DNA from 4 places in the Janthinobacterium sp. GW823-FHT06H09 genome. Region 1 is predicted to be linked to each of the others. Evidence: predicted binding sites of a transcription regulator. Region 1 holds the regulator's gene; each other region holds the start of a gene.
What was found. The regulator FNR, encoded in region 1, switches genes on or off when oxygen is low (the NO sensors DNR and NnrR bind a similar motif). The targets are predictions, from matches to a motif close to TTGATNNNNATCAA.

Region 1 (7,757 bases):
CATGTGTTCGAGGATGCCGCGCGCCACGGCCTGGTTCAAATGGTTGTCTTCCACCAGCAGGAAATGCACGCCGGCCAGTTCCGTGCCCAGCGGCTGCTGCAGCATGCGCTGCTCGCCGCCGTCGTGCTTGGTAATCAGCGCCTGGTGCAGGGCGTCGAACAGGCTCGAGCCCGTGATGGGCTTCATCAGCACGACGTCGGCCTCGGCCGCGCTGGAGATTTCCTCCAGGTGGTTGCGGGCGAAGGCGTTGACCATCACCACGATGGGCTGGCGCTGGCCGCTGGCTGCCTGGCGGATAGCCTTGGCCGTGGCCAGGCCGTCCATCACGGGCATGTGCCAGTCGGCCAGCACCACGTCGTACGGCTGCTGCTGCGCCAGGCGCTCGCGGTACAGTTCGATAGCGGCAAAGCCGGAGTCCACTTCGTCGGCCAGCCAGCCCCATGCCTCGATCAGCTTGACGATCAGTTCGCGCGTGGTGCGGTTGTCGTCGGCCACCAGCAGGCGCAGCTGGCCCAGGGTGGGCGTGCGCCGCGTTTCGGCCGGCTGCGCCAGCATCTCGAACGGCACGCTGAACCAGAAGCGGCTGCCTTTGCCTTCGCTGCTGGCGACGGCGATGTCGCCGCCCATCATGTGGATCAGCTGTTTGCTGATGGCCAGGCCCAGGCCCGTGCCGCCGAAGCGCCGCGTGATGCTCTGGTCGCCTTGCGAAAACGCGGCAAACAGCTGCTGTTGCTGCAACTCCGTCATGCCGATGCCCGTGTCGCGCACTTCGAAGCGCAGCCAGGCGCGGCCCTTGTCTTTCTCGGACAGGCTGACGGCCACCACCACTTCGCCGCTCTCGGTGAACTTGATGGCGTTGCCGGCCAGGTTGACGAGAATCTGCTGCAGGCGCTGGGCGTCGCCCATGAGGCGGCGCGGCACGTCGGGCTCGACGGCAATCGCCAGTTCCAGCTCCTTTTCGCCCGCATTCATCGTCATCGTCGTGGCCAGCGTGTTCATGACCTCGTCGAGGTCGAATTCGACGGGCGACAATTCCATGCGGCGTGCCTCGATCTTCGAATAATCGAGCACGTCGTTGAGGATGCCCAGCAGCGACTGGCCGGCCACGCGCACCATGGTCAGATACTTGCGCTGTTCCGTATCGAGCTTGGTATTGCCCAGCAAATACACCATGCCCAGCACGGCATTGAGGGGCGTGCGGATTTCATGGCTCATGTTGGCCACGAAATCGCTCTTCGCGCGGTTGGCCGCCTCGGCCCGGTCGCGCTCCTGTTCCAGCTCCGCCGCGCGCGATTCGAGCTCCTGCTGCAAGCGGTCGCGCTCGCTCATCAGGCCGTTGAACGCTTCCGTCAGCTCGCCGATCTCGTCGCGCTGCTGCACGGGCACGGGAGTGAAACGGCTGCCGCTGGCGCGCAGCGCCTGCAGGGTGTCGCGCAGGCGCACCAGCGGCGAGAGCAGGCGCACGGTGACCCAGCCCAGCACGGCTGCGGCCAGCAGCGAGGCGAGGATGCTCCACAGCACCAGCCGGTACAGCACGCCGTCGAACGGTTCGAAGGCGTCGTCGAGGGGCAGCGAGGCGGCCAGCAGCCAATTTACGGATTTCAGGCGCTTGAAGCTGTTGACGGCCGTGATGCCGCGGCTGTTGGTGCTGACCATGGTGCCTTCGCCATCGTCCTTCAGCAGCCGGGTGGTCGTCAGGTTGGCGTTCGGCAGGCGCGGCTGCAGCAAACGGCTGGTGTCGGGATGCAGCACATAGCGCGGCACGGCGCCGCGCGTGAGGACGAAGTAATAGCCGCTCTTGCCGATCTTTTCTGAGCGCAACCTCCCCAGCAGGTTATCCTTGTACAGGCGCAGCACGCCGATCACCACGCCGGCCACCTGGCCATCGGCGCCCAGCACGGGCGCGACCATCTGCACGATGGGCATGCCGCTCGATTTGCCCAGCATCGGCTCGGTGATCATGGGCTGGCGCGTGCGCAGCACGGTCTGGAAATACTCGCGCTCGGCGACGTTGATCCCGGCGCGCCCCGCCACTTCCGGCATGTCGGCCACGACGGCGCCGTGCGCGTCGAGCACCAGCACGTCGTCGAACAGCACCAGCATCGAGCGGCGCGAATAGTAGTCGCGCAATTGGGCGGGCTGGGTGATCAGTTCTGGCGGCTGCTGCCGGGCCGTCAGGGTGACGATCTGCAGCAGCATGCCCAGCTTGTCGTCGAGCTCGGCGGCGGTGCGGCTGATCAGGGACGACTGCTGGCTCAACAGTACCTTGGTGAAATCGTCGCGCATGTGCTGCACCTGGATCATGGTGACCAGCGCGATCATGGCGATCGAGGTCAGGCTGGTGGCCAGCGCGACTTTTGCTTTGATGCCGAGAGGCTTCATGATTTCCTTTTCAGTACCGGGCGGCACAGGCGGCAGATAATGCTGTCAGGAATTTTCCTATCAATACCCCAGCTTGGCAAGCGCCGCCACGCAAATTGCCCTCTCCGCATGGGCTTTTGACGATGTTGCCATATAATTAAAGTCGGAACGTCGTTTATTCAGCGAAATTGCGGTGAAATTGGCACACGGCAACCCTGTATGCAGTAAACTTGTTGTTGCATTTTCTAAAAGGTACCGACATGACTGAAGCGCTACTCACTCCAACCTCGCCCACAGTGACCGTGGAAGCGTTGCGTGCGCGATGCTCGACCTGCAGCATGCATCAATTGTGCCTGCCGATGGGCCTCGACGTGGGCGACATGGACAGACTGGACCAGATCATCGGCCGCCGCCGCAAGATCGTGCGCGGCGCTTCGCTGTTCCGCATCGGCGACTCGTTCCAGAACCTGTATGCGATCCGTCTGGGCCACTTCAAGACCTACCAGATCAATCCGGGCGGCGAAGAGCAGGTGACGGGTTTTCAGATGGCTGGCGAACTGCTGGGCATGGACGCCATCAGCGCCGACCGCCACCACTGTAATGCGGTGGCGCTGGAAGACAGCGAAGTGTGTGAAATCCCGTTTTCCAGCCTGGAACAATTGCTGGGCAATATGCCGACCCTGCTGCGCCATTTCCACCGCATGATGAGCCAGGAAATCACGCGCGAGCAAAGTGTCATGCTGTTGCTGGGCAACATGCAGGCGACGCAGCGTTTTGCCGCCTTTATCGTCAACCTGGCGTCGCGCTATGAAGCGCGCGGCTATTCGGCCAGCAAATTTCAGTTGCGCATGTCGCGCGAGGAAATCGGCAACTACCTGGGCCTGACCATCGAAAGCGTCAGCCGTTTATTGTCGAAATTCAAGAAGGAAGGCTGGCTGCGCGTCTCCAACCGCGAGATCGAGATCTTGCAGCCGGCCAAGTTAAAAGCCATTACAGCCGGCACCGACGTCTGCAAGTAACAGCACCGTCAAAACCTACTGCGCGTCGTGCTTTGCGGCCTGCGATGCTCGCTGTGCTATAGCACAGCTGTGCTTCTCAGCCACAAATCACTGCCGCTCGCTACGGTTTTTTCCCGGCGCTGTACGTTATAACTCTTCATCCGCATGCAGCGCGATGCTGCGTTGCACGGGCCAGGTCCAGATGCCGGACAGGCGCCACTCGCGTTTGTCGTTTTCCACCAGCACTTGCCAGCGGCTGCGCTCGAGCATCGGCAGCGCCACGGAAAAATTGCCGGCCGCATCGGGCTGCACCAGCAGCTTGATATCCTTTTCCGGCAGGGTCGCATGCGCCAGGTGCAGCTGCAAAGGCCCCTGGTACGCCTTGCCGAAGCTGTGCACGGAGCCGCTCAGGCGCGCTGCAGCGACGTCATACGACAGGGTCGTATCCATGGCCAGGTCGCTGGCGATCGTGTCGCGCTTCAAATCCTGGTTGATCGCCTTGCCCTGCTTGTAATAGTCGCCCACCACCAGCGCATCGGGCTGCGTAAACGCGATATAGCCCATGAAGCTGCCGACGACCACGGACAGGCCGGGACCGATCATCAGCAGCCATGGCCAGCGGTGTTTGTACCACGGGGCAACGGGAGGTTGCAGTTTCAGACTGTCGGACATTGTGTTCTCCTTGGGGGTGGACCCTTTGGGTCCGACTCCAGCTTTTGCTTCCGGGTTGAAAATCAAGTGACCCTAACGCATGATTGATGATACCCCTACGGCGAAATAACGGGGTCGGACCCGGAGGGGCCGACCCCAAATCAACATCACCGCGGCACGATGAACACCGCGCTTTCGCGCACGTGCAGCGACGGGTCGTCCAGCGAGTGCAATTCGATCGCAATCTTGTTCGAGCCCTTCTCGCCGACGCCGTGCGGCACGCGCAGGCGGATCGGCCAGCCCAGCGTTTCCGTCGGCTGCAAGGTCACTTCGTCGCGCGTCAGCAAGGTCAGGCCCGGCAAGCCGGAAGCGCTGATTTTAAAGTGCTGGCTTTGCTCCGAGGTGTTCATGATCTGCAGACGATAGACGTTTTCGATCATGCCGTCTTCCACCTCGCGTCCCATCGAACCGCGGTCGCGGATCACGTCCATTTTCAGGGGCGTGCGCAGGGCCAGCGACGTACACACGGCGATGATGATCAGGGCCAGGATGGACGTGTAGATCAGCACGCGCGGGCGCATGGCGCGCTGGCGGATCTGCTTCGAATTGAAGTTGTTTTCCATCGCATGGTCGGTGCTGTAGCGTATCAGGCCACGCGGCCGCTCGACCTTGTCCATCACGGTATTGCAGGCATCGACGCAGGCGGCGCAGCCGATGCATTCATACTGCAGGCCGTTGCGGATATCGATACCGGTCGGACACACCTGCACGCACAGGGTGCAATCGATGCAGTCGCCCAGCTTGTCGTTGTTGCCGGCCTTCTTGCTCATGGCGCCGCGTGGTTCGCCGCGCTTGGCATCGTAGGTGATGATCAGGGTGTCCTGGTCGAACATGGCGCTCTGGAAGCGCGCGTAGGGGCACATGTATTTGCACACCTGCTCGCGCAGCCAGCCCGCGTTGCCGTAGGTTGCCAGGCTGTAGAACAAGACCCAGAACCATTCCCAGGGACCGAAATTGAGGGTGGTCACCTCGCGCGCCAGTTCCTTGATCGGCGTGAAGTAGCCGACAAAGGTAAAGCCCGTCCACAGGGCGATGGCGCCCCATACCAGGTGCTTGGCCGTCTTCTTGAACGCCTTGCGCACGGAGGGGCCCTGCTTGTCGAGGGCCATGCGCGCGCTGCGCGTGCCCTCGATGCGGCGTTCGACCCACAGGAAGATTTCCGTGTATACCGTTTGCGGGCAAGAAAACCCGCACCACACCCGCCCGGCAATGGCCGTGACGAGGAATAACAAATACGCACAGATGATCAGCAGGGCCGCCAGATAGATGAAATCCTGGGGCCACAGCACGACGCCGAAAATGTAGAACTTGCGCGTGGTCAAATCGAACAGCAGGGCTTGCCTGCCATTCCAGGTCAACCACGGCAAGCCGTAGAACGCGAGCTGGGTAAGCCATACGCATACCCATCGCCAGGTAGCGTAGCGTCCTTTGGCCTCGCGAGGGTAGATTTGCTCGCGGGCCGCATACATCTTGATGACTTGAGGTTCCATTACATCATTTCACGGGCGTCTGGGGATTCGACAGGCTCCAGACATACGCCGACAGCACGTGTACCTTGGATTCGCCGAGGAAGTCGCTGAAGGCCGGCATGGTGTTGTTGCGACCCTTGCGCACGGTTTCCATGATGGTATCGGCGCTGCCGCCGTACAGCCAGATCTTGTCCGTCAGGTTAGGCGCGCCGAGCATCTGGTTGCCCTTCGCATCGGCACCGTGACAGGCCATGCAGGCGCCGAACTTGGCCTTGCCCAGCACGGACTTGACGGGGTCCGACGTGGAACCGGACAGACTCAGCACGTAATGGGCCACGTTCTCGACATCTTTTTCGGAACCGAGCGCGGCGCCCATCGGCGGCATCTGCCCATTGCGGCCGTGCATGATGGTGGTCTTGATGATGTCGGGATCACCGCCATACAGCCAGTCCTTGTCCGTCAGGTTGGGGAAGCCCTTGTTGCCGCGGGCATCCGAACCGTGGCACTGCGCGCAGTAGGTCAGGAACAGACGCTGGCCGATCGCTTGCGCCTGCGGATCGGCGGCCACCGTCTTCAAGTCCTGGCTCAGGTACTTGTTGAACAGGGGGCCGTAGTCGGCTTCCGCCTTCTTCAGCTCTTCCTCGTACTGGCCCGTCGATTTCCAGCCCAGGCTGCCGGCGTAGGTGCCCAGGCCCGGGTACAGGAACAGGTAGGCCAGCGCGAAGACGATGGTGATGTAGAACAGCCACATCCACCAGCGCGGCATCGGCGTATTGAGTTCCTTCAAGTCCTCGTCCCACACGTGGCCCGTGGTGCCGTCGGCGGGGGCGCCGGCGGCCACTTTCACTTTCGACTGCGAGTACAGCAGCACGCCGCAGCCGATGATGCCCAGCAGGGACAGCACGACGATGTAGATATTCCAGAAGCCATTGGTAAAGTCAGCCATGGTTGCGCTCCCCTTGTGCCGGCGCGGCATCGGCCGGATAGTCGAGCGCCTCGTCGGCGAACGGCAGGCGTGCCGCCGCGTCGAAGTCGCCATTGCTGCGGCTGAACGTCCACCACAGGATGCCCACGAATGTCATAAAGGAAACCACCGTCATGACGCTGCTGGCGCTGTCAAACAGGTTTTCGATTGCCATGCTAATTCCTTGTTTTGATTAATGTACCGAGGCCTTGCAGATAGGCGACCAGGGCGTCTTCTTCCGTCTTGTCCTGCAGCTGCGCGGGGCCGGCGGCGATCTCTTCGTCGCTGTACGGCTGGCCCAGGCGTTTCAGGGCGCGCATCTTCGGCATGATGTCGTCAGGCACCAGCTTGGTCTTCGCCAGCCAGGGGTAGGCCGGCATGTTCGACTCGGGCACCACGTCGCGCGGGTTGTTCAAGTGCGTGCGGTGCCATTCGTCGCTGTAGCGGGCGCCCACGCGGGCCAGGTCCGGCCCCGTGCGCTTGGAACCCCACTGGAACGGACGGTCGTAGACGAACTCGCCGGCGACCGAATAGTGGCCATAGCGTTCCGTTTCCGCGCGCAGCGGACGCACCATCTGCGAATGGCAGTTGTAGCAGCCTTCGCGCACGTAGATGTCGCGGCCCGCCAGGCGCAGCGGCGAATACGGCTTCAGGCCGGCGACGGGCTCCGTCGTGCTCTTCTGGAAGAACAGGGGGACGATCTCGACGGCGCCGCCGATGCTGATCACCACCGTGACCAGGGCGATCAGCAGCCAGGGGTTTTTCTCAATCCATGCATGTGAAAATTTCATTTGCTTTCGCTCCTATCAGGCGTGCGCCGCGTTCAGTTCCGGAATGCGGGCGACGGGGAGTTTGCTGCCGCGCAGAGTCATCCAGGTGTTGTAGCCCATGATGCACATACCCGACAGGTACAGCAGGCCGCCGGCCACGCGCACCACGTAGTACGGATACGTTGCTTTCACGCTCTCGACAAAGGTGTAGGTCAGGGTGCCGTCCGGATTGACCGCGCGCCACATCAGGCCCTGCATCACGCCGGCGATCCACATTGCGGCGATGTACAGCACGATGCCGATGGTGGCCACCCAGAAGTGCACGTCGACCAGGCGCGTGCTGTGCATCTGCGTGCGGCCCGCCAGACGCGGCAGCAGGTAGTAGATCGAACCCATGGTGATGAAGCCCACCCAGCCCAGGGCGCCCGCATGCACGTGGGCAACGGTCCAGTCGGTGTAGTGCGACAGCGAGTTGATGGTCTTG
Region 2 (7,757 bases), on a different contig from region 1:
TGGTCAGCGCATTCTTCAGCGCCGGCAGCAGCGCAGGCGCCGTCATGGTTGTCCCCGGCGCGCCGCCAGCCAAGGCGCGATGACGGCCGCGATGCGCGTGGCCGCGCGCCCATCCCACAGCGGCGGAATGCGGCCACGTTTGCCGCCCGTGTCCAGGATGGTGTTGGCCATCTCCAGAATGGCGGCCGGGTCCGTGCCGGCCAGGGTATTCGTGCCATCGGTCACGGTGACGGGGCGCTCCGTGTTGGCGCGCAGGGTCAGGCAGGGCACGCCCAGTGCCGTGCTTTCTTCCTGGATGCCGCCCGAATCCGTCAGCACCAGGCGCGCCTCCTGCATCAGGCCCAGCATTTCCAGGTAGCCCAGCGGCGGCAGGCGGACGATGGCGTGCCGCGCCAGCAGCGGTTCCAGGCCCGCCAGGCGCAGGCCGGCCAGGGTACGCGGGTGGATGGGAAACAGCAGCGGCAGGCGGGCTGACAGTTGCCCCAGCGCCTGCAGCAGCGCTGCGAGCTGGGCCGGATCATCGACGTTCGAGGGACGGTGCAAGGTCAACAGTCCATACGCGGGCGGGCAGGGGTGGCCGTGCGCGCGCAGGGTGGCGGCGGGCTTGGCTGCGCGCGGCAGCTGCTGCCGCAGGCTGTCGATCATGACATTGCCCGTGAAATGGATGCGTTCGGGGGCGATGCCTTCGCGCAGCAGGTTGGCGCGCGCGCTTTCTTCGCTGGTGAGCAGCAGATCGGACAATTGATCCGTCAGCACGCGGTTGATTTCCTCGGGCATGCGCCGGTCGCCGCTGCGCAGGCCTGCCTCGACATGGATCACGGGCGTGCCGCGCTTGGCCGCCACCAGCGCGCAGGCGAGGGTGGAATTGACGTCGCCCACCACCAGCACGGCATCGGGCGCCAGCGGCGGATGCGCGTCGAGCACGGCGTCGAAGCGGCGCATGATCTCTGCTGTCTGCTGCGCGTGGCTGCCGGAGCCGACGTCGAGGGCGATGTCGGGCGGGCGCAGGTACAGGTCCGTAAACAATTGCCCATTCATGGCCGTGTCGTAATGCTGGCCCGTATGCAGCAAGGTCACGCGGACGGCGGGCGCCTGTCGTGCCAGGGCGGCCAGGATGGGCGCCATCTTCATCAGATTCGGGCGCGCGGCCACCACGCACAGCAGGTGCGCCGGCGCGGCGGACGCAAGAGAAGGGGCGGACATTGCGGGCTCCTTAGAATTGCATGTTGAGGGTGGCGCTGACGCCGTTTTCGCGGTAGTCGCCTCCCCGGTTGCTGGCGTGCCGCGTATGCCGCACATCGATGCTGGCCGTCATGTTCGGCTGCAGGATACGGGTGTAACCCGCCGTCACGGTGATGTTGTTGTCGCGCCGGGGCACGGTCAGCGAGCGCACGCTGGCGTAGCCGGCATTGACATTCACGCTGGTGCGCGAACTGGCTTGCCAGCTCCAGCCCAGGTTGCCGCCGATCTGGCGCGTGCGGTCTTCGCTGCCGAATTCCACGCCGGGCAGCAAGCCGCTGTCGATGCCGCTGGCCGTTTGTGCCGTGCGGTCGACGGCCGTGATGCCGGCGATCATCGTGCTTTTCGCCGTGGCGCGCGCCATCGTCAGCTTCAGCTGCTTTTGCAGGAAATAGCGGTGGCTGAAGTAATTGATGGCGCCCCGTTCCGGCCCCAGGCTGTTGGCATAGCGCAGGAAGGCATCGATGCGCAGGCGACGGTCGCGCGCGTTGGGAAAGATGCCGCGCCACAATTGATCAAGCAACTGGCCCGCGTCGCGGTTTCCCAGGCGCGAAAACTGCGTCGGCATGGTGGTGATGTTTTCGCTGTAGTTCAGTTGCCAGTTGGTATGGCGCTGCAGGAAATTGGCGTCCAGGCTGTAGGTGGTGCCAAAAAAGCGCTTGCCCGTGCTGAAGGCGATGCTGGTGCGCGGCGACGGCGTCCACACGCCGCCCAGCGACCAGAAGCGGCCCTCAGGCGCCTTGCCGCTGGTAGAGATATAACCTTCCTTTTCCATGCCGCCGCTGGCCGTGGCCGACCATTTGCTGTTGAACGGATAGCGCAGGCCCACGCTGCTGCGCTGCATGCGTACGGGCGCCAGCTTGCTGTCCTGGGTGCGGCGTACGTCGTGGCTGGCGTTCCAGGTCCAGCCGTTGCCGCGCGGCTCGCCGCTGAGCAGCAATTCCATTTCATCGCTGTGTACGGACAGCAGGTCGCCGCCGCTATCGACCGTGTTGCGCGTGTAGCGCAGCTCGGCCGTGGCCAGGCCGCGGAAACGGTGGCGTAGGTAGGGGCTGATGCCCGTGGTGCGCACGGTGCTGGTATTGTCCGTGTCGGGCAGGTCGTCGATCAGCTGCGGGCCGAACGGCGAGATGTTGCGCCGGCTTACGCTGGCGTCCGCATCGATGAAGAACCAGTCCTTGACCAGTTCGGCGTCGGCCGAGGCGTGCAGTTCGTGGTTGTCCGTATCGGCGCGCTGTCCCGACAGGTATTTATGCCAGCTGTAGTCGAGGTGCACGCGCAGCCGGGGTCCCGTGCCGATGAGGGCGATGGCGGGCGCGATTTCCGTGATGAAGTCCGATTGCGCCTGGCCCGGCGGCGCGCGCAAGGCGTTGTCAGTATAGCTTTCGCGCAGGCGCAGCGACGGTTTCACCAGCCAGTCGACCGCGCCGGCTGGCAGGGGCAGCAGCAGGGATAGCAAGGGCAGCAGCAGCGGTGGCGGCAGCGAAACCCCGCGGCTAATCGTAATGGCCATAACCGTAGTAGTCGTTGCCGGGGAACGATTTGGTCTTGTTGTAGATCAAATGAATGTGTTCGCACGACTCGATCTGGCGCAGTGCCTCCTTGACGGCGTGCTGTGTCGTCGTTTCCGCCTCGACCACCATCACCACTTGTCCCATCTGGCCCACCAGCGCGTGCGCTTCGCTGGTGATCAGCAGGGGCGGCGAATCGAAGACGACGATGCGGTCGCCATAGCGGCTGGCGATTTCGGCCAGCAGCCGGCTCATGGCCCGGCTGGCCAGCAATTCCGTCGCGTGCTTGTTGCTGCGCCCGGCGGGCAGGATGCTCAGATTGGCCACATTGGTTTTCAGGATCACGTCGGCCATCGCCAGTTGCGGGTCGAGCAGCACGTCCATCAGCCCTGGTTCCGGCGGCAGGCCCAGCACTTTCAGCACGGACGGGCGCGCCACGTCGGCATCGACCAGCAGCACCGTGATATCCATTTCCATGGCGATGCTCATGGCCAGGTTGATGGCGCAGTAGGTCTTGCCTTCGCCGGGCATGGCGCTGGTAACGACGATCAGGTTGCCGTGGCGGATGGCCTCGGCGCCGCTGGCGCGCGCCTGGCGCAGCAGCGGGCGCTTGATGATGCGGAAATCCTCGGCCACCGAACTGCGCCCGCCATCGTGCGTGAGCATGCCTTGCTCGGCCAGCCGGTCCAGGTTCAGGGCCCGGTACTGGGGCGACCGGGCCGCCTGCGCGCCATCCACGCCATAGGGCACGCTGGCCTCGGCCACGCCGAGGATCGTGGGTTCCTGCTTGCCGCTGTCCTTGCTGCTCATCGTCGCTCCCTTGGTGGCTCTAGAATTTCAGCAGCGCGGCCGTCATGACCCCGCCATACAGCACAAACAGGCTGCCCAGGCAGGCGCCGAAGCCATAGCGGGCGCGGCGGCGGCGTACCTGCTGCAGTGGCGTCCAGTTCATCGATACCGTGCCCAGCACGTTCAAGCCCGTCGCGTCGCGCAGTTCCGAGGGGCTGAGGAAGGTGGGGCGCACCTGGCTGATCAGCAGGGCCGTGGCGACGCCGGCCACCAGCGCCGCGCCCAGCGCCGCACTGAACAGCAGCGGGCGGTTCGGGCCGACGGGCGCATATTGCACCGTGGGCGGGTCGATGATCTTGAAGGCCATCATTTCGGTGGTGGAACTGAGTTCGCCCGACAGCTTGGCCGCTTCGCGCCGGCCGATCAGCTTTTCATAGTTTTCCTTGTTGATGATGTAGTCGCGGTTGAGCTGCGCCAGCTGCGATTCCACCTCGGGTACGGCATTGCTCTGCGCCAGCAGCCGTTCGTTGCGCGCCGTATACTCCTGCACGCGGGCGCGGATGGCGGCCACCTTGGCGTCCGCGTCCGTCAGCGCCACCTTCAATTGCTGCAGCATGGGGCTGTAATTCTTGCCCGGATCGCCGGACGCCGTTTTCAGCTTGCTTTCCTCGATCTTGCGTTCTTCCAGCTGGGCAATGAGCCGCTTCGAAGCGATGATATCGGGGTGCAATTCCGTAAATTGCATGCGCAGGTTGTCGAGGTTCTTGTTGAGCGAGGCGATGCGTTCGTCGAGTTCGGGATTCGTGATGGACGCCGCGTTCGGCTCCATGTCGAGCACGGGCTCGTCGCCCTCGATCTGGCTCTGGATGGCCTTGCGCGCCTGTTCCGCCTCGACCAGTTCCAGCTTGGCATTGTTCAGGCTATCGGACGACATCAGCAACTGGCTGCCATAGTCGATGCCCTGGCGTGGCAGCAGCAGGTTGTTGCGGATCTTGAATTCCTTCACCAGGTTTTCCGCCGCGCTCAGCTTGTCCTCGTAATTCTTGATCTGCTCGTCGATGAATTGCACTGCCTTCTGCGAATCGCCTTTTTTGCCCTGGAAACTGCCTTCGACAAAGATGGTCAGCAAGCTTTGCACGACGTCGCGCACGAGCTTGGGATCGCGTCCGCTGTAGCTGATGGTGTAGATGTCATAGGCATTGGTGCCCGTGATCTTGATGCGGCTCATCAACTCGTCCAGCTGGGCCTCGTGCTCGCGTACGGTCTTCGAGTCCAGGTCGAGGTCGACCATGCGCATGACCCGCTCCACGTTCGGGCGGCTGAGCAGGGTGCGGCTCATGATGGCCACCTGCTGTTCCGTGTTCGGCACGCTGGTCATGCCGGCCATCAGCGGCTTGAGGATGGTTTGCGTATCGACAAACACGCGCGCCGACGTCTGGTAGTCATCGGGCAGGGTGATCACCTTGATGAAGCCGCCGATGGCCACCAGCCACGCCACCAGCACCGCATGCCAGCGGTACTTCCAGATGCCTTTCAAGCCGGAAAGCAGTTGCTGTATCAATTCTTCCATGTCGCTTCCTTCAGGTGACGGTGCTGCACGGCAGATGGGCTGGCGGCGCGGACAACGACGACGTCTTACAAAAAATACTTGCTTGTTGAGTAAGCAAGTATAGGGCGGCTGCGGAGCAAGATTTCCCAAGATGATTGCTTCTTGATACGCCTCAAGGTTCACTTGCCGGGTTTTAATAATCATAGGAAGTTCGCGGCCCAGGCTGGTTCTGCGGGGCTGCCCATGGACGCGCATCGACTCGAAGAGGCTCCGCATGAATCCATTTCGCCGTGTATTTCTCTGCAATACGCTGGTCCTGGCCGGCGCCGCCAGCCTGCTGGGCGCCTGCCGCACTCGCTATCCGCTGGCGCCTTCCGACGACAGCGCTCCCATGCACGATTACCTGATCGGTCCGGGCGACTCCGTCAACATCATCGTCTGGCGCAATCCGGAAGTGTCGCTGACGGTGGCCGTGCGGCCGGACGGCAAGATCACCACGCCGCTGGTCGAGGATCTGGCCGCCAGCGGCAAGACGTCAACCCAGCTGGCGCGCGACATCGAGCAAGCCTTGAGCAAGTTCATCCAGCAGCCCGTGGTGACGGTCATTGTCACCAATTTCTCGGGGCCATATAGCGAGCAGATCCGGGTGATCGGCGAGGCGGCCAAGCCGCAGGCGCTGCCGTACCGGCAGGGCATGTCGCTGATGGACGTGCTCATCGCCGTGGGGGGCATCACCGACTTCGCGGCCGGCAACAAAGCCAGCATCATCCGCATGCGCGAAGGCAACCAGCAGCAGCTGGCCGTGCGGCTCGACGATTTGCTGAAGGAGGGCGATATTTCCGCCAATGTCATGATGCGGCCGGGCGACGTTTTACTGATCCCGGAGAGTTTTTTTTAGCAGCGGCCTCGGCAGTGTCAAAACAGCACTTATATTTGTCATTTTGTACTTTTCGGCAAATTTCAGCGTGTTATTTTGCTATCTAAAGACAGATTTCTTCTGTTTTTTTAGCTAAAGGTGGGAACTTCTCCCGTTTTTGTCTTGTCACAAGGCATTGGCTTCAGTCCGTCTCGACGGCTGCCGATGAACGTGAGGACAAGATGAGCTTTGAAGATGAACCCATTATTTCTTTCGACACGCCTGGTACTTTCAGCGACCTGGTGGTAGGCGAGGGGCAGATCGACCCGGCCATGGAGCACGAGCTCGACCTGCAGCGCTTTCATATCCGCATGGCCAATTCGCGTGGCCGGCGCGAAGCGGCCAGCTTGCTGATCCGCAAGATGTACGGCTGGCGCGGCTATGCCGTCGATCCCGGCACGGCCCATGCGCTCAATAAAATCACACTGTTTGCGGAAACGGCCGGCACCACCGTCGGCACCATGACCTTGTGCCTGGACAATGACGAGACGGGCTTGCCCGCCGATGAAAACTTCCGCGACAAGCTCGACGTCCTGCGCGAGCAGGGCCGGCGCCTGTGCGAACCGTCGCGCCTGGCCATCGACAAGGGGGTGAGCAAGCGCGTGTTTGCGGCGCTGATTCATATTTCTTATATCTATGCCCACAATATTCACGGCTTTACGGATTACGTGATCGAAGTCAACCCGCGCCACGTGGTGTTTTACAAGCGCATGCTGGGTTTCCAGGACTTCGGCGGCGAGCGCGAGTGCACGCGCGTGGGGGCGCCGGCCGTGCTGCTACGGCTGGACCTCGATTACATGGGGGCCCAGATCCGCAAATACGGTGGCCTGATGGAACAGCATGGGGGTGAACGGTCGTTTTACCCCTTTTTTTTTCCGACATGGGATGAGCCCGGCATTACGGACCGGCTGAGGCAGGGGCGCAACTGATTATTCATTTATTTTTCAGCAAGATCGCCTGCATGTAGCCGCCTGGAATCGCGTAAGTGATGCCGCTCGGCGCGCTGATGGCCGCCTCCTTGAGGCCCTTGACGTACACCATGTTGACGATGCCGTAGACGAGACCGGTCTCGGGATCGAACAAGGGGCTGCCGCTGCTGCCCGGATACGCCGTCGCGTCCAGCTGGAACACGGTGTAAGGCGCTTTTTGCAGCTGCGCCAGGCGCCGGACGTCGAGGCGCTGCGCGTTTTCGCTGGGCATGACCACGGGTGTCAGCGATGACACGGTGGCGCGGTGGGTCACGTGGTGCAAGCCCAGCAAGGTGCCGAGCGGAAACCCCGTAAAGGCCATGGCCTGGCCTTCGCGCACCGTGGCCGCGTCGCCCAGCGCCAGGGCAGGCAGGGGCGCGCCCGCCAGGCGCAGCAAGGCCAGGTCGTGTTCCGTGTCCAGCGCCTGGACCTTGGCGGGGCGAAATTGCGCTGCCTCGCCCTGGCCCGTGAGTATGCCGATGACTTCGTTCGGATTGGCGTCGAGCAGTTTCTGGATCACATGGGCGCAAGTGAGCACGCTCAAGCCGTCGCCGGCGACGAAGCCCGTGCCGATGAAATTCATCGGCGGCGTGCGCGTCTTTTGCAGGCTGCCCACGCCGACGATCGATGGTTTGATGCGCGCGATGGTTTGCGCCAGCGGAGCATCGGCGCGGCAAGGCGCGCTGGCCAGGGCAAGGCAAAACAGGAGGGCGGAAAAGCATGTCAACGGCAGGGCTTTCATGGCGGCGCACTTTCAACGTGAGGAGGTGGCACGGGCTGCAGCA
Region 3 (7,757 bases), on a different contig from region 1:
CGCCGCAAGGCCAAGCGGGCTGTGCAAGCGCAGCGCGCGCTGCTGGGCGCCGGCGCGCCGGGTAAGACGGACACAGGTTTACCGACCCTGGTGGCCTACGCCAGCCAGTCGGGACAGGCCGAGCGCCTGGCGCTGGAAAGCGCGCGCGCCTTGCAGCAGGCCGGCGTGGCCGTCGACGTGCAGTCGCTGGACCGTTTCGATCCCGCGCAATTGCGCCAGTACGAACGGGCCCTGATCGTCGCCAGCACCTTTGGCGAAGGCGAGGCGCCGGACGGCACGCGCCGCTTCGCGCGCCTGCTGCAACAAACGGTGGGCACGCCGCTGGCGGGCCTGGAATTCGGCATGCTGGCCCTGGGCGACCGCCATTACGGCGCCTTCTGCGGCTTTGGCCATGCGCTGGCGCAACAATTGCAAGCACTGGGCGCCACGCCCATGTTCCCGCTGATCGAAGTGGACAAGCATGACCCCGCCGCCCTGGCCGCCTGGTCGCAAGCGCTGGCCAGCTGTAGCGGCAGCGCCATCGACGCCATCGGCGTACAGGAAGAAGCGTCGTACGCCGAATGGCGCCTGACGCGCCGCGTGCTGCTGAACCCGGGCAGCCTGGGCGGCGAACTGCATGAAATCACCTTGACGGGCCCCGCCGATGCTGACTGGGAAGCGGGCGCGCTGGCGGAAATCATCGCCTGCAACGCGGATGGCAGCGAGGGCGACGCGCAAAGTGCCCAGCATGCGCCGCGCAGCTATTCGCTCGCGTCGCTGCCCTCCGATGGCAAACTGCAGTTGCTGGTGCGCCAGGAGCGCCACGCGGGCGGCACAAACGACGGGTACGGTCTCTGTTCCGGCTGGCTCACGCGCTTCGCCCCGCTGGGCGCCGGCATCCGTTTGCGCCTGCAAGCCAATCCCGCCTTCGCGCCCGCCCTGGTCGACGTGCCCTGCATTTATATCGGCAATGGTTCCGGCCTGGCAGGCCTGCGGTCGCACCTGCGCGCGCGCCAGCGGGCGGGGCTGGCCCGTAACTGGCTGCTGTTCGGCGAGCGCCAGCAAGCTGTTGACAGCGTCTGCGGCGCAGAGTTGCAAGGCTGGCTGGACGCTGGCCACCTGGCGCGCCTGGACCGTGTCTTTTCGCGCGACGGCAACGAGGGCGGCAAACGCGAATACGTGCAGGACCGCCTGCGCGCCAACGTCGGCGAGCTGCGCGATTGGCTGGCGCAAGGCGCCATCGTCTACGTGTGCGGCAGCCTGCAAGGCATGGCGGCGGGAATCGATGCTGTACTGCAAGAAGTGCTGGGACAGGACGGTCTCGACGCCCTGCTGGCGGCCGGGCGCTACCGCCGCGACGTGTATTGATCTGCCTCAGCACATTGCCAGCGCCGCCCGGCTATGTGGGCCGCCGCACGGTCAGCGCCGGCCATCGGACTACAGTAGCGGCATGGCGGCATATCCGCGCCGCCCCCACCCACTGTTTGCGAGGCTAGCCATGAAAAACCCCTGGATGAGCATGTACCTGAGCGCCGCCAACCGCGTCGCCAACACGGCGCGCGGCCACGCCACGGCCGCCGTCAAGCGCGAAGCGGCGAAAAATACGCGGCAATTGACGCAAGTGTGGTTCGACTCTTTCCTGCCCGCCGCAGGCAAGCCGCGGCGCAGCCGCAAGGCCAAATAAGAGGCGTCACTGGTGCAGTGCATCACAGCAACTAGTTGAAGTTTCAATCAGATGAACTAAACTGCAAGCATGGTAGTACATAGGACGTGACCGGCAGGCGCCGCATCCCCGCGCCGCCGCCGGGACACCGGGAGACGACCATGTTGACGCTCAAAGTGCTGCTCTGCCTCGCCTTGTCGGCCCTGATGCTCGTGCCCCTCGTGCTGAGGGATGCGATGCAGACGTCGGCCGGACAGCAGTTGCAGGTGCCGAATGTCGATGCGCAAGCTCTGTGGGCCCGCTGGCCTCGGCAATAAGACGCGCGGCTGAGAAAACGTCGCTGGCTGCGTTGCTTTGACTTGCCGTACTAGCGTACTGTCTGCGTCAAAGACGCCTTGCCAGCGGCGTTTTTCAGCGGCGCTCGGTAACACGGCGCATCGTTAAAAACCGCTTTGTTGCGGGTGGGGAATTGTTCCCTTCGTCGATTTGTTTTTGTCTTGTTTTCCTCTTCCCCCTTCACCATATTTTTGATCCAGATCATGGATTTCGCCCTTCGCTGCGTCCACACTGGAACAGTCCGCTTCGCGCCGCGACGGACTTCACCGGGGGCATCGGCATGGGTAAATCGCATTGGAAAGATGAGATGGCGCTGGGCGTTCCCGCCATCGACGAGGCGCATGAGGCGCTGTTTCAGGAGCTGGCACGGCTGGGGCAGTTAAGCGACCAGCATTTCAGCGTGGCGTTTCGCGAGCTGATTGCGGCCGTCGAACGCGATTTCCGAGAGGAAGAGGATTTGATGGAGCAAATCGGCTTTCCCTCGCTGGCCAACCACCGCGAACAGCATGCCCGCGTGCTCAGCGGCTTGCACCATGCCTGGGCCGCCGTCGATGAAGGCGACCTGGAACAGGGCCGCCATGCGCTGTCGCTGTTGCCGCAGTGGCTGATCTTCCACCAGGCCACCATGGACCTGGCCCTGGCGGCGGCGCTGGAACTGGTGCAGCGCCAGCCTAACTAGCAGTTCATTACAGCAACAGCACCGTCGCCTGCTCGGGCATGACCACGCGGTAGTGTCCCGGGTATTTGTCTTCGCCGTCGAAAATCTTGCAAAACACGGGCTGGTTGATGTCGTTGACGGCCGCCTCGTTCATGGGCAGCGTTGCGATCAGCTGTTCTCCATCCATCAATTGCAAGGCGCTGCCCCGCTCGGCCGCGCAAAAGGCCAGCGATTGCACGTCGCTGGCGAACGGCCGCTTGTACCACGGCGTGATGGCCCGCACGGCGCGCCGGGCGTCGCGCAAGACCTGCCCCACGCGCGTGACGTTCCACGCATCGCGCGCCACGGACGGCTGCAGCACGATATTGGCCGTCAGCTCGCCCCTGCCCTTGTTCACCAAAAACGTGCCGTCCTGCGCGGCAATATCATCGTTGAGCGGCACGACAAACACGCCGCCGGCCGACACCTTGATCGGCATGGGGGCGCCATTGCCTTGCAAGGCCACGCGCACATCGTCGATGGTGGCGCTCAGCTTGGCAGGAATCAGGCGCAGGGCCATGACCACGCTGCCGCTCGACACTTGCCACACTTTCCTGGCCGTCAGATAACTTTCACGGTATGCCGTGAACCGCACGTGCGGCGCCTTGGCATCGCTGGTGGCCGTGATCGTCACCGTTTGCGGTGGCAAGGCTTCCTCTGCTGGCGCCGTTGCCTTGGGTGCTGATGCCGCGGATGTGGCCGGCGCAAGCGGTGGCGCAACGGCATCGGCGGCGGGCGGCACGCTGGCGCTCTGCAGCGGCGCGGGAGCAGCCGGCGGCGGCGCGTGTTCCTGGGCCTGACCCAGCGAGACGACACACAACCATCCGGCACAAGCGATCCATGTACGCATGCATTTCTTTCATTAAGGAAAATATTTGTCAGCGCCTGCATTATCGCAGAAGGCAAGCCGATGCGCCGCCCCGGGTCTGCCTGCACTCCCGCCTGCACTCCTTTGGTGCACACGCTTGATTATTTGGCAAATATCACCTATATTGATAATGATTCCTATTTACAAAAGTGACAGGAATCGCGCGCCTTTCTTTTCCACTGCCCGTCCGCGCCGGGCCTTGCGGTGGAACTGCTATCCAAGCCAGACCACGGGCCAGCGTTACGCCATCCCCCAGCTACTGCGCAGCTCGCCAGACGAGATAGGAACACTCACGACTAAAAATATCCAGGAAAATAATGCAATCAACGACAGCCTTCTCATCTTCGCGCCAGCCCGCCTTGCGCGCCCTCCCCCGTTTATTACACATCAGCCTGCTCAGTCTTGCCGCCGGCGTGGCCCTGCCGGCACAGGCCGCCGACGCCGCCGCGGCCGACGTGACCATGCCCGCCGTCACCGTGCTGGGCCAGTCGACCGCGACGACGGAAGGCACGCAGTCGTACACGGCCGGCGAAGCGCGCAGCGCCACGCGCATGGACCTGTCGCTGCGCGAGACGCCGCAATCGGTCAGCGTCATCACGCGCCAGCTGCTCGACGACCTGGGCGCCGTGCGGCTGGACCAGGCGCTGGCGCAGACGACAGGCATCCAGGTGGGCCAGAACGACACGGAGCGCACGACATTTTATGCGCGCGGCTTCGGCATCAACAATATCCAGATCGACGGCATGGCGCGCGGCGGCAATGCGCCGCTGCAAGACACGATCCTGTATGACCGCATCGAGGTCGTGCGCGGCGCCACGGGCCTGATGGGCGGCAAGGGCGACCCGTCCGCCACCATCAACATGATACGCAAGCGGCCGGCGAAGGACTTCGAGGCCAGCGCCGGCCTCATCATGAGCCGCTGGGATGACCAGAGGATCGAGGCCGACCTGTCCACGCCCCTGAACGCGGAGGGCAGCGTGCGCGCGCGCGCGGCCCTGGCCTGGCAAAAACGCGATTCCTACCTGGACATGTACCACGAGCGCAAGACGGTGGGCATGGCCATCCTTGAAGCGGACGTGCGTCCCGGCACCCTGCTGACGGCGGGCGTCGACTTCCAGGACAACAAGCCGACAGGCGCCACCTGGGGCGCCGTGCCGTACTGGAATGCGGACGGCAGCCTGGCCAGGTTGCCGCGCGACACCAGCCTCACGACGCCCTGGAGCACCTGGGCCAACAAGCAGCACACCATCTTCACGTCGCTGGACCAGCGCCTGCCCGGCAACTGGAATCTGCACCTCGGTTATGCGCGCACGGAAAGCACGAACCGCACCACCGTCGCCTACGCGGGCGGCGGCCATCCCGATCCGGCCACGGGCGAAGGCATGCTCCTGTGGACGGGCGCCTATGGCCCGGGCAAGACCACGGGCGATAATTTCGACGTCTACGCCAGCGGCCCCTTCACCTTGCTGGGGCGCAAGCATACGGCCATCGCCGGCTGGAACGGCGGCAACCAGCGCGCCCGCTCGCTGGGCGGCGAGGCGGAAATCAACTACCCGAACGTCGTCCCCGATTACCGCAGCTGGACGGGCAACATCCCCCGCCCCGTGTTCCACCCGGACGGCTCGCACACGGAAACCGTGACGCGCCTGGCGGGCGGCTATGTGGCCACACGTTTGAGCCTGGCCGACCCGCTGCATGTGATCATCGGCGCGCGCAGCAGTACTTACCGCACGGATACGCGCAACTACGATACACGAGGCGTGCACACGGACAACAGCGACTTCGTGGAAACGCGCAATGAAGTCACGCCGTATGTGGGCGCCGTGTTCGATATCAACAAGCAGTATTCGGCCTACGCCAGCTTCACGCAGCTGTTCAACCCGCAATCGAGCAAGGACCGCAACAACAAGTTCCTGGCGCCGGAAACGGGAGACAATGCGGAACTGGGTATCAAGGGCGAATTTTATGAAGGCAAGCTGAACGCGTCGGCCGCCCTGTTCCATACGAAGAAAAAGAACATGGCGGAACTCGACCGCACGGTGCCGCCCGGCTTCTTGCTGCCCGACGGCGGCCAGGCCATGGTGGCCAATGGCGCCGGCGTGACGGCCAAGGGCGTCGAGTTCGACGTCTCCGGCCAGTTATCGCCCGCCTGGGAAGCGAGCGGCGGCTATACCTATCTGCACGCGGCCGAGGCCGATGGCCGCCGCGCCGCCACCACGCAGCCGCGCCATTTGCTGCGCCTGGCCACCAGCTACCGCTTCGACGGCCGCCTGGCCGGTTTGAGGGCGGGCGCCAGCATGACGGCGCAAAGCGCCACCTACAGCGAATCGTGGTACGGCCGCCCGCCATCGGGAACCATCACCGACATTCCGCAAGCGGGCTATGCGCTGCTCAACGCCATGGCCAGCTATGCGCTCAACCGCCACGCCAGCGTGCAGCTGAACGTGAATAACTTGCTCGATAAAAAGTACTACCGCAACGTGGGCTTCTTCGACGGCGTCTTCTGGGGCGAACCGCGCAACATCAGCCTGGCCGTGCGCACGATGTTTTAAGCGCGCCAGTGCGCGGGCGCCGGCAGGGTAAAGCCGTCGAGCAAGGGACCGCCCACGGGCGCCAGCACGGCGGCGGCGACTTGCCCGAACGCGCGCTGGCCGGCCGGCAAGTCGGCGGCGGCCAGGCGCAGCGCGCCGTCAAGCTGCCCGGCGATGACGGCGTCGAAGGCCTGCAGGCGGCGGAACAGATGCTTGCCGCCGCCGCTCCACTGCCCCGCCGCGCGCAGGTGCAGGTCGGCCAGCGCTTCGTACAGCTGGCAAGCGACGGCCAGCGCCTCGCCCGGGTGCGTGCTGTCGACCAGGTCTTCCAGCGCGGTGGTGATGGCGTAGCGGCGGCGCTGCAGGTTTTCCGCGTCGAGCGCGGGCGGCCCGGCCGTGTCGAAAGCGTGCGCCAGCGCGTGCAGCTGCGCGTAGGCGTCGCCGGCGGCGACGATGTTTTCCCCTTCGACGACCATCATCGCCAGCGGCACCGTGCCGCCCGGCGCATCCATTTCCTTGCAAAAATACGTGAACGTGGCCACGTCGTGCGCAAACAGTTCCACCGTGCGCCCCTCGGCCACGAGGGTGTCGCGCCAGGCGCAATCGACGTGGTCGAACAGCAGCAGCAAGTCGATATCGGAAGTAGGCGTTTGCCGGCCTGTGGCGAACGAGCCGCCGATGATGGCCGCCACGGCCGTGGGATAGCGCTCGTGCACCAGCCGCTGGGCAATCGCGCGAATGGTCTCATAGGTGGGGATCGTCGTCAAAGCCGGTGCTCCATGTCGATAAAACACTATCCTACACGCAATACGCAGGCTGCCGCCAGCCTGCTACACTGGCGCCATCTGATCAAGGAACCAACATGGAATACGACTGCATCGTGGTGCCCTCGCCCGTGGGCGAGCTGACCCTGGTGGCGCGCGGGGAAGCCCTGGCCGCCATCCTGTGGGAAAACGACAAGCCGAACCGTGTGCGCCTGGGCGACATGCGCGTCGATGACGGTTGCGCCGTGCTGCAGGAAACGGCGCGCCAGCTGGATGAATATTTTGCCGGCACGCGCCAGCATTTTGAAGTGCCGCTCGATTTTGCCGGCACGCCATTTCAGCAGGAAGTGTGGCGTGCGCTGCTGACGATACCGTATGGCCAGACGCGCAGCTATGGCGAGATCGCGCGCCAGATCGGCCGCCCCGCCGCCGTGCGCGCCGTGGGCGCCGCCAACGGCAAGAATCCCATTTCCATCATCGCCCCCTGCCACCGCGTCGTCGGTGCCACGGGCGAGCTGACGGGCTTTGCGGGCGGTCTGCATGCCAAGGAAACCCTGTTGGCGCTGGAAGGCATTTCCCTGTCCAGCGACCGCGAAGCGCTGAAAACGGGCCACGCCCGCCGCCGCGCCGTGCATGTCGATACGGCGCAAGGCTGTTTATTTTAAGCGGCGCCATCGCTCCCATGTGGGATACTCACGCCCTCCGTTCAAGCCAACACATCCTATGCCTTACCTTGTCATCGCGTTCTTTGTCGTACTGTACTTACTCGCCACCTTCTTTTTCCACATCCCCGCCCTGGTTGCCCTCGTGTATGGCGTGCTGAGCCTGGGATGCTTCGTTGCCTATGCGATCGACAAGTCCGCCGCCAAGGAGGGCCGCTGGCGCACCCCGGAGCGCACCTTGCTGCTGCTGGGACTGC
Region 4 (7,757 bases), on a different contig from region 1:
ACCTACCGTTCGGGGCTCGACGCGGCGCGCCGGCTGCTGGCGCACGAACCGCACCCCAGCGCCATCTTCGCCAGCAATGACGACATGGCCGCCGCCACCCTGGCCGTGGCGCACGGCATGGGCTTGCAGGTGCCGGCGCAATTGAGCGTGTGCGGCTTCGACGACACGCCCGTCGCCAGCACCGTCTGGCCCGAGCTGACCACCATCCACCAGCCCATCGCCGACATGGCGCGCGCCGCCGTCAAGCTCGTCATCGACGAGATACGCCAGCGCCGCGCCGGGGAGACGGCGCCCGCCACGCATCACTTGATGGAATTTACCCTGGTAGAGCGCGCATCGTCGGGCAGCTATGCGCCGCCGACGGCACAGGGCCAGCGCAGGCCTTGACGTTGCCGGAACAGGCGATGCCACCACCCGCCATTCCGGCGCACCCGGCCCTACAACGCCTCGGTCAAGGCGGGGCTGCCGATGGAAGTGACGGCATAACCGTTGCGGCCAGCGCTTTTTGCCTTGTAGAGCGCCGTATCGGCCGCCGTCAAGAATGCCCCCGCCGTCGTATCGCCCCGGGTGCAGAACGCCAAGCCGACACTGGTGGTGACATGCAGACCGATACCGCCGCAATCAAAGTGCACGGCCATCCCTTGCACGATTTTCTTGCCCAGTACCGCGAGCTCGGACTGCTCCGTCAGTTGTTCAAAAATAATGACAAACTCGTCGCCGGCAAGGCGGGCCACCGTGTCGGAGGCCCGGACGCAAGCTTTGAGCCGTTTGGCAAATTCAATCAATACCAGATCGCCGATACCATGCCCATACGTGTCATTTATTTTTTTGAAATAGTCGATATCCAGATACGCCAGCGCCAGGCCCGTGCCAGCGCGCCGCGCACGCGTCAATGCCGCGGCCAGCGCCTCGTCAAACATGCGCCTGTTGTGCAGGCCCGTCAGCATGTCAGTACGCGCCAGAGCGGCGAGGTTGTTTTCCGCCGCTTCCCTCTGCAGCGACAGCGCATAGAATGCACGGCTCAGCTTTCCAAACTCGTCTTTACGGGCGATATCAAACACCGCAATATCGGCATTGCCTGAGCGTATGCTCGCCACATGCCGGCCCAGATCGCCCAAAGGACGCAAGAGCAGCATCACCGCGATCCAGCCGGCACAACTGGCCAGGAAGGCTACGCCTGACGAAGCAATGATGACTTTGGCATACATATCGGTGACCGGCGTGAATGCCTCGCTTTCAGGATAGACGGCGCCGATGATCCAATCTGCCGCGCGCAAATGCTTGTACGTCATAATTGCCTGCACGCCCAGCTTGGTTTTACCTTGCGTCCAACCGTCGAATCCCCGCAATGCGGCCAAGGTGGAAGGGGTTGCGCCGCCCGTTTCATCATGCACCCGCTTCAGGACGCGCGCCGGGTCCGGATGGTGGAGTATCGTGCCGTCGTCGGTCAACATAAACAGATAACCGCTCTTGCCCGGCTTGAGCTGCTCCCACTGGCCAAAAAATGTCGGGCTTTGCAAATTGAGACCGCCAGCGATTACATACAGCAATTTGCCGGCTTTGTCATAGATCGGTTCGGTTACCAGCACAACGGGCTTGCCCGACAGCTGGCTCTTGAATGGACGCGATATCACGCCTTCCCTGAGCTTCACGGTATCGATAAAATATTCGCGCGCAGCGAAATTGAGCTTGCCGGCCACGCGCCGGTCATTCATGCTGGCAATCAGTTTCCCGGTAGCATCAAAGGCGACGAGATTGAAAAATTCCTCGCGCAGAGTTGGATGATTTTCTATAAATGCCTGCATCCGCTGCGGATGTTCATACACATCCGCAGGCAGCCCTTCCGCCAGCACCTTGAGCAGCGCTTTCTTGGCATTCAAGTCTTCGTCGATATATGCCGCGGCACTGGTCAGCAAGGCATATTGCTGATTGCCGATGACGGATACCATCTGCCCTTGCGCGACAGACAGCGATGTGAGCGCAACAGAACCCGTTGCACACAGCACCAGTACGCCCACGAGCACAGTCATCTTGAATTTGAAGCTCCGGGGATTGAAAAACTTCCAGATCTTATGCATGCGGACTTCCTTCTCAGCGCCCGTGCTCTGTAAAGCGCACGGACCCGGCCAAGTGGCGCCATGCATGGCAATGGGAAGCACGGCATATTGGTCAGCGCATGACTTCGAACCTATCCCCGGATGAATACACTCCCAGAACAGGCTCTTGACATGGCAAGAGAGCAAATCTTACGCCTATTCTCGCAAAAAGGGCGCCCTGGCGCCGCTGAATAGACACGCCATCCCCACATCATCGCCATATCGTACGCTCCAGCAACGATTCCACCACTTGCACCGCTGGCGGTGAACCGCCTGCCGCCAGCAGGCGCCCGCCACGCATCCTCTGATGGCGCTTACCTTGATGTAACGGGCGTCGACAGGGCCAGCGCGCTAGTCACACGCGGCCAGGCAGGCTCAGGGCTGCATCCCGGGCACTTGCATTTCCGCCTTGCGCGCCGCGATCTGGCCGCCCATGGCCAGCAGATCGAGTTGCGCCTCGCGCGCGCGCGGAAAAATCTCGCCCTCCTCTTCCTGTACGTGCTGCTCGATCTGCCTGGACAAGACCTTGACCTTGGCGTCGTACAAGTCTTCGCCGGGCGCCATGGCGACGATTTGCGCGATCAATTCCTTGGCCGAGGCGTGCTCGACGATGGCTTCGTCGATCAAGTCTTCGTTCAGGCGGCTGGCCTCGCGCACGGCCGGATAAAAGATTTCCTCTTCCGCCATCGCATGCTTGCTCAATTCCTCGCAGATTTTCAGCGCCAGCTTGCGTTTGCTGGCGAGCGACCTGTCGCTGAGCCCCTCGTACTGTTCGAACAAGTCCTTCACCGTCTGATGATCTTGCGTCAGCAGTTCGATCGCATCCATGTCTTGCATACCGGCATTTTGCTGGGAAACGGACGCTGCCTGATGGGATTGGGTGGCCATGATGTGTTCTCCAGGTGTGCAATGAAGTCCCCATTCTAGACAGGGCCATGCGGCGTGCATGTAGGAGGATTGCCAACGTCAAGGTAGGCCTGGCGGGAAGGTCAACGCGTTTCGATGCAGATCAAGCTGACCATGATAAATTTTTGCATTGCGTAAAAAATATGCGTGGTGCGCCTGCCTGCCAGCGCACCGCGCCATACGACTTAACGCAGCTGCGTGCGCTGCGCCAGCGATTCCACCAGGTCCACCGAAGGCGGCGAGCCGCCGGCCGCCAGGCAGGCGCCTGCTCCGGCCGCGACGGCAAAGCGCAAGTGCTGGCCGCCGTCCGCATAGGGCCGGTACATCAGGCTGTACAGCAAGCCGCCGATGCTGGCGTCGCCCGCGCCCACCGAGTCGACCACCTCGATGGCGGGCGGGGCCGCCTGCCATGTCTGTTCGCCCCGGTACAGCGCCGCACCTTGCGCGCCACGCGTATACAAATACGTGGCCTGCGGATTCCAGCCGCGCAGCACGGCAAACGCGCCATCGATATCGTCGTGGCGGAACAGGCCCGCCAGGTCTTCATCGGACACCTTGATCACGTCGGCCAGCTCCGTCATGCGGCGCAGGGTGGCGTCGTAGCGCGCATCCATCATGATGCGGAAATTCGGGTCATAGCTGATTTTCACGCCAGCCGCCTTGAGCTCCTGCGCCAGCGCCACCAGCTTGCCCGCCAGCGGTTCGCGCGCCAGGCTGATGCCGCCGAAATGCACCCATTGCGCGCCCTGCATCCAGCCGGCCGGCAGCTGCGCCGCGTCGAAATGCAGGTCGGCGCTGTCGTCGCCGATGAAGTAATACGTGGGAGGATGCAGTTCATGCACGATGGCCAGCAGCGGCGATTTCGCGCGGCGCTGCAAGAAGCGCATGTCCAGGCCTGCCGCGTCGGTCGCTTGCGCCAGCGCGTCGCCGAAGACGTCGAGGCTGACGGCGCCCGCAAAGGCGCTGGGCACGCCCAGGCGCGCCATCACGCGCGCCACGTTCCAGGTCGAGCCGCCCACCTGGCTGCTCCAGGCGTCCGCGCCCGTGCGCAGCATGTCCGTCAGCGCTTCGCCGGCCGACACGAATTGTGGAAATTCGCGCGGGAAGGCGGCGCTCATGCGGCACCTTTGAGCACGTTCAACACTTCATAGCAGGCGCCCATGGTGTGGTAATCGGTCTTGCCGGCCGGGCTTTTCTCGTTGCTGATTTTCTGGTTTTCGGGCGTCAGGATGCGGTACCAGGCGCCGTGTTCGTGGTCGACGAAATGCTTCCAGCTGTAGTCCCATATCTTGTCGTAGCTTTGCCAGTAGGCGTCGTCGCCCGTGCGTGCGGCCAGCACGGCGGCGGCGGCGAAGCTTTCCGCCTGCACCCAGAAATATTTGTCGCCGTCGCAGATTTCATCGTGCGGGCCAAAACCGTAGTGGATGCCGCCATGCGCGCCATCCCAGGCCTTGGCCAGCGCCGTGTCGTACAGTTCGCGCGCGCGCGGCAGCAGCCACTCCGATGGTCCGGCCATGAACCTGGCGTGGCGCTCCATGATCAGGAGCAGCTTGGCCCATTCCGTGAAGTGGCCGGGCTGGTAGCCCCAGGGACGGAAGATATTGCTCTTGTCGTGCAGGTTGTAATCCCAGTCGATAGCCCAGTCGCTCTTGTAGTGTTCCCAGATCATGCCGTTGGCCAGGCCCGCCTGGCGCACCGTGATGTTGTGCGCCAGCGTTTCGGCGCGGTGCAGATAGCGCGCCTCGCCCGTCGCCTCGAACGCGGCCAGCATGGCTTCGCACGCATGCATGTTCGCGTTCTGGCCACGGTAGCCGTCCAGGGTGGACCAGTCGGCGCTGGCCACGTCCGCATACAGGCCGTGCTCGGGCAGCCAGAAGCGCTGCTCCATCAGTTCGAAGGTCTCGTCCAGGTAGGCGCGCGCTTCCGGCACGCCGGCCTGCAAGGCATGCGCATAGGCGAGCAGCACGAAGGCCAGGCCATAGCAGTGGTTGGCGCCGTCTTCGACCGTCTTGACGCCGTCTTTCCACGACAGTTGCCAGGCGTAGCCGCCCGTGTCCGGATCGCGGTGCACGTCGCGCAAGAAGGCCACGCCATGGCGCAGCGCTGCCTGGTAATCGTCGCCGCCGAAATGGCGGTAAGCCATGGCGTAATTGAAGATGAAGCGCGTGCTGCTGACCAGGTGACGCGTGGCAGCGTCGTAGACGGTGCCGTCGTCGAGGAAGAAGTGGTAAAAGCCGCCGCTCGGGTCAAACGCGCGCGGGTGGTAGAAGTGCATCGTGTGCTGGATGTGCTTTTCAAGCATGGCCCTGGAGCGAAAATCGGGATTCATGGGTCTCTCATGATATTGTTATCGATAACAATGATGATAGCATGCCGTTTCCGCCCCGTCTCGTCCACTTAAGGGAGCGTGGCTGACTTGCGCTTTTCACGCCACAGCGCCGCCTTGGCCGGGTCGGCCGCCTGTCCCAGCTCGCCCTTATCGTACACCTTGACCAGCCGCTCCATGGCTTCCGCGTCGCCCTGCTTCGCCGCCAGCAGGTACAACTCGAAGGGCTGGGGCGCCGGCCCTTGCCGGGTAGGGCCGCCGCGGCCCTGCTCCAGCAGCCGCGCGAAGCCCGTCTGGCCCGGGGGACTCTTGGCGATGGCCGCCATTTCATACCAGCCCAGCGCCGCCTCGTCACTCTGCGGCACGCCCTGCCCCACTTCATACGAGTAGGCCACATTGTTCAAGCCCGGCGGATCGAGCGCCTTGGCCGCCCGCATGTACCAGCCGAACGCTTCCCTGCGCTGCGCGTCATCGTGCGCCGTCTTCATCAGGCGGTAGCCGATTTCATTGTAGGCGGGAATGAAACCGTTTTCGGCATAGAACTTCAGCCAGTGCAGCGCGTGCGCCTGTTCTTCCGGGCTGCTGTGGATGTTTTCAAAGTGCTGGGCCACCATGAAGTTGGCCAGTTCCACGCCTTGCGCGGCGCCCTTGCGCGACCAGTATTCGCCCAGCTTGCGGTCGATGGGTATGCCCTGCCCCAGCGTATAGGCGACGCCCAGGAATGCCTGCGCCGGGCCATAGCCGCCTTCGGCCGATTTCCGCATCCACGCCAGGCCGGCGTCAACGTCACGCGGCGTGCCCTCGCCCTCGTGCAGCATCTGCGCCAGCTCCAGCTGGGCGGCCGCATCGCCCCCTTCGGCGGCGCGGCGCGTCTTTTCGTAGGCGGTGATTTTTTCCGGCGACAGGTCGGCCGGGCGGTTGACCACGGCCTGCACCTTCGCGCGCATGTCGTCGAGGCCGGACATATCGAATTCGGCCAGAGCCGGATGCTGGCGCGGTTCTTTGGAGGGCGCAGGCTGCGCCAGCACGGGCTGCGCCAGCGCCAGGGTCAATAACAATACGATGGTCTTCATTTCTTCTCGCTTTCCGCCAGCCTGGCGCGCCATTCGGCGGCGTCTTCGGCATTCGCCTGTTGTCCCAGTTCACCCTTCACGTACACGTCGAGCATGCGCCGCATGGCGGGCAAGTCGCCGCTCCATCCCGCCCGCTCGTACCAGACCAGGGCCAGCTTGTCCGACTGCGCCACGCCCAGACCCAGCTCGTGCGCGCGGGCCAGGTTGCGCATGCCGGCCGGTTCCTTTTCACGCGCCGATCTGTCATACCAGCGGAAGGCCTCGCCGCGCTCCTGCTCATCGGCGGCTGCGCGCATCAGGTGCTCGCCCAGCGCATTATAGGCAGGAATAAAGTGTTCTTCGAGCGCGGCCTTCTTCAGCCAGATGATGGCCAGCGCCTGTTCTTCGGCAGGGCTGCTGCCATCGATGAATTCCAGCGCCAGCATGGTTTGCGCCAGCGCGTCGCCCTGCGCCACGCCCTTGCGCAGCCAGTACTCTCCCTGCACGCGGTCGATGGGCACCTTGCCGCCCACCGTGTAGGCCAGCCCCAAAGCTGCCTGCGCCGGCGCATAGCCGCCTTCGGCCGACTTGCGTATCCAGGCCATCGAGTGCGCCGTGTCTTGCGGCGCGCCGACGCCCAGCTGCAGCATGCGCGCCAGTTCCAGCTGCGCCTCCACGTCGCCCGTTTCAGCCATACGCCGGGTCTCGGCAAACTCGGCGATGCTTTCCGGGCTATGGCTGGCCGCATCGGCCCGTGCCTTGATGGCGATCAGCTGCAGATCGAGCAAGGTAGGCGAGGTTTGCGCCAGTACAGGCAGCGGCAATAGCAAAGGGAGCAGCAATAGTAATTTCCTGGTCATGCGGCGGTGTCGACAAGAAGAAAACACGCATGGTAGCCGATGCCATGCGGGACAGGTGCGCACGGTAGGCGAAGTTTGACAGGGGGCGTTGGCAGGCTTACATTGCACGGGCTCACCACTGACACAGGAATGCCATGAACCTTCTATCGAAAACCGCCCTGACCCTTCTGCTCGCCGCAGCCTGCGTGGGTGCCAGCGCCGCAGACACCCAGCTGGCCGGCTGCGCCGCCAAGCGCGAAAGCATCCGCAGCGAATTGCAGCAGGCGCAGGAACAGGGCCTGTCCGACAAGGTCGCGGGCCTGACGCGCGCGCTCGACGAAGTCAACGCCCACTGCCGCGACAGTACCCTGATCGAACGCCACAACAAGAAAATCGTCAAGGCGCAGGCCAAGGTGAACCAGACTGAGCGTTCGCTGCGCCTGGCCCAGGAAGCGAATAAACAGCCGAAGAAAATCGCCAAGCTGGAAGGCAAGCTGGAAAAAGCCAGGGCCGAATTGGCGGCCCTGCAGGCGCAGCA

Region 2: a site for FNR is predicted at 5,251-5,264, ahead of AC1Q6X_RS06820 (XrtA system polysaccharide chain length determinant). Genes of this name have one in related genera too.
Region 3: a site for FNR is predicted at 2,170-2,183, ahead of AC1Q6X_RS24880 (bacteriohemerythrin). Genes of this name have one in related genera too.
Region 4: a site for FNR is predicted at 3,096-3,109, ahead of AC1Q6X_RS25060 (hemerythrin domain-containing protein). Genes of this name have one in related genera too.

Annotation. Positions count from the first base shown of each region.
Region 1 is NZ_JBXAHC010000005.1:351,117-358,873, forward strand. It holds gene AC1Q6X_RS10755 (response regulator) at 1-2,382, opposite strand, end outside; gene fnr (fumarate/nitrate reduction transcriptional regulator Fnr) at 2,622-3,380, shown strand; gene AC1Q6X_RS10765 (FixH family protein) at 3,507-4,031, opposite strand; gene ccoG (cytochrome c oxidase accessory protein CcoG) at 4,178-5,560, opposite strand; gene ccoP (cytochrome-c oxidase, cbb3-type subunit III) at 5,565-6,485, opposite strand; gene AC1Q6X_RS10780 (cbb3-type cytochrome oxidase subunit 3) at 6,478-6,678, opposite strand; gene ccoO (cytochrome-c oxidase, cbb3-type subunit II) at 6,680-7,294, opposite strand; gene ccoN (cytochrome-c oxidase, cbb3-type subunit I) at 7,310-7,757, opposite strand, start outside.
Region 2 is NZ_JBXAHC010000003.1:434,895-442,651, reverse strand. It holds gene AC1Q6X_RS06840 (XrtA system polysaccharide deacetylase) at 1-46, opposite strand, end outside; gene wecB (non-hydrolyzing UDP-N-acetylglucosamine 2-epimerase) at 43-1,203, opposite strand; gene AC1Q6X_RS06830 (TIGR03016 family PEP-CTERM system-associated outer membrane protein) at 1,214-2,752, opposite strand; gene AC1Q6X_RS06825 (XrtA-associated tyrosine autokinase) at 2,736-3,560, opposite strand; gene AC1Q6X_RS06820 (XrtA system polysaccharide chain length determinant) at 3,580-5,109, opposite strand; gene AC1Q6X_RS06815 (XrtA/PEP-CTERM system exopolysaccharide export protein) at 5,363-5,986, shown strand; gene AC1Q6X_RS06810 (N-acyl amino acid synthase FeeM domain-containing protein) at 6,187-6,933, shown strand; gene AC1Q6X_RS06805 (S1 family peptidase) at 6,938-7,714, opposite strand; gene AC1Q6X_RS06800 (hypothetical protein) at 7,711-7,757, opposite strand, start outside.
Region 3 is NZ_JBXAHC010000019.1:46,888-54,644, reverse strand. It holds gene AC1Q6X_RS24895 (PepSY domain-containing protein) at 1-1,347, shown strand, start outside; gene AC1Q6X_RS24890 (hypothetical protein) at 1,478-1,663, shown strand; gene AC1Q6X_RS24885 (hypothetical protein) at 1,804-1,959, shown strand; gene AC1Q6X_RS24880 (bacteriohemerythrin) at 2,259-2,657, shown strand; gene AC1Q6X_RS24875 (hypothetical protein) at 2,665-3,525, opposite strand; gene AC1Q6X_RS24870 (TonB-dependent siderophore receptor) at 3,861-6,095, shown strand; gene AC1Q6X_RS24865 (nucleotidyltransferase domain-containing protein) at 6,092-6,841, opposite strand; gene AC1Q6X_RS24860 (methylated-DNA--[protein]-cysteine S-methyltransferase) at 6,937-7,503, shown strand; gene AC1Q6X_RS24855 (DUF1294 domain-containing protein) at 7,562-7,757, shown strand, end outside.
Region 4 is NZ_JBXAHC010000019.1:85,727-93,483, reverse strand. It holds gene AC1Q6X_RS25070 (LacI family DNA-binding transcriptional regulator) at 1-387, shown strand, start outside; gene AC1Q6X_RS25065 (diguanylate cyclase domain-containing protein) at 438-2,078, opposite strand; gene AC1Q6X_RS25060 (hemerythrin domain-containing protein) at 2,472-2,924, opposite strand; gene AC1Q6X_RS25055 (carbohydrate kinase family protein) at 3,188-4,120, opposite strand; gene AC1Q6X_RS25050 (AGE family epimerase/isomerase) at 4,117-5,331, opposite strand; gene AC1Q6X_RS25045 (tetratricopeptide repeat protein) at 5,400-6,401, opposite strand; gene AC1Q6X_RS25040 (tetratricopeptide repeat protein) at 6,398-7,222, opposite strand; gene AC1Q6X_RS25035 (DUF1090 family protein) at 7,375-7,757, shown strand, end outside.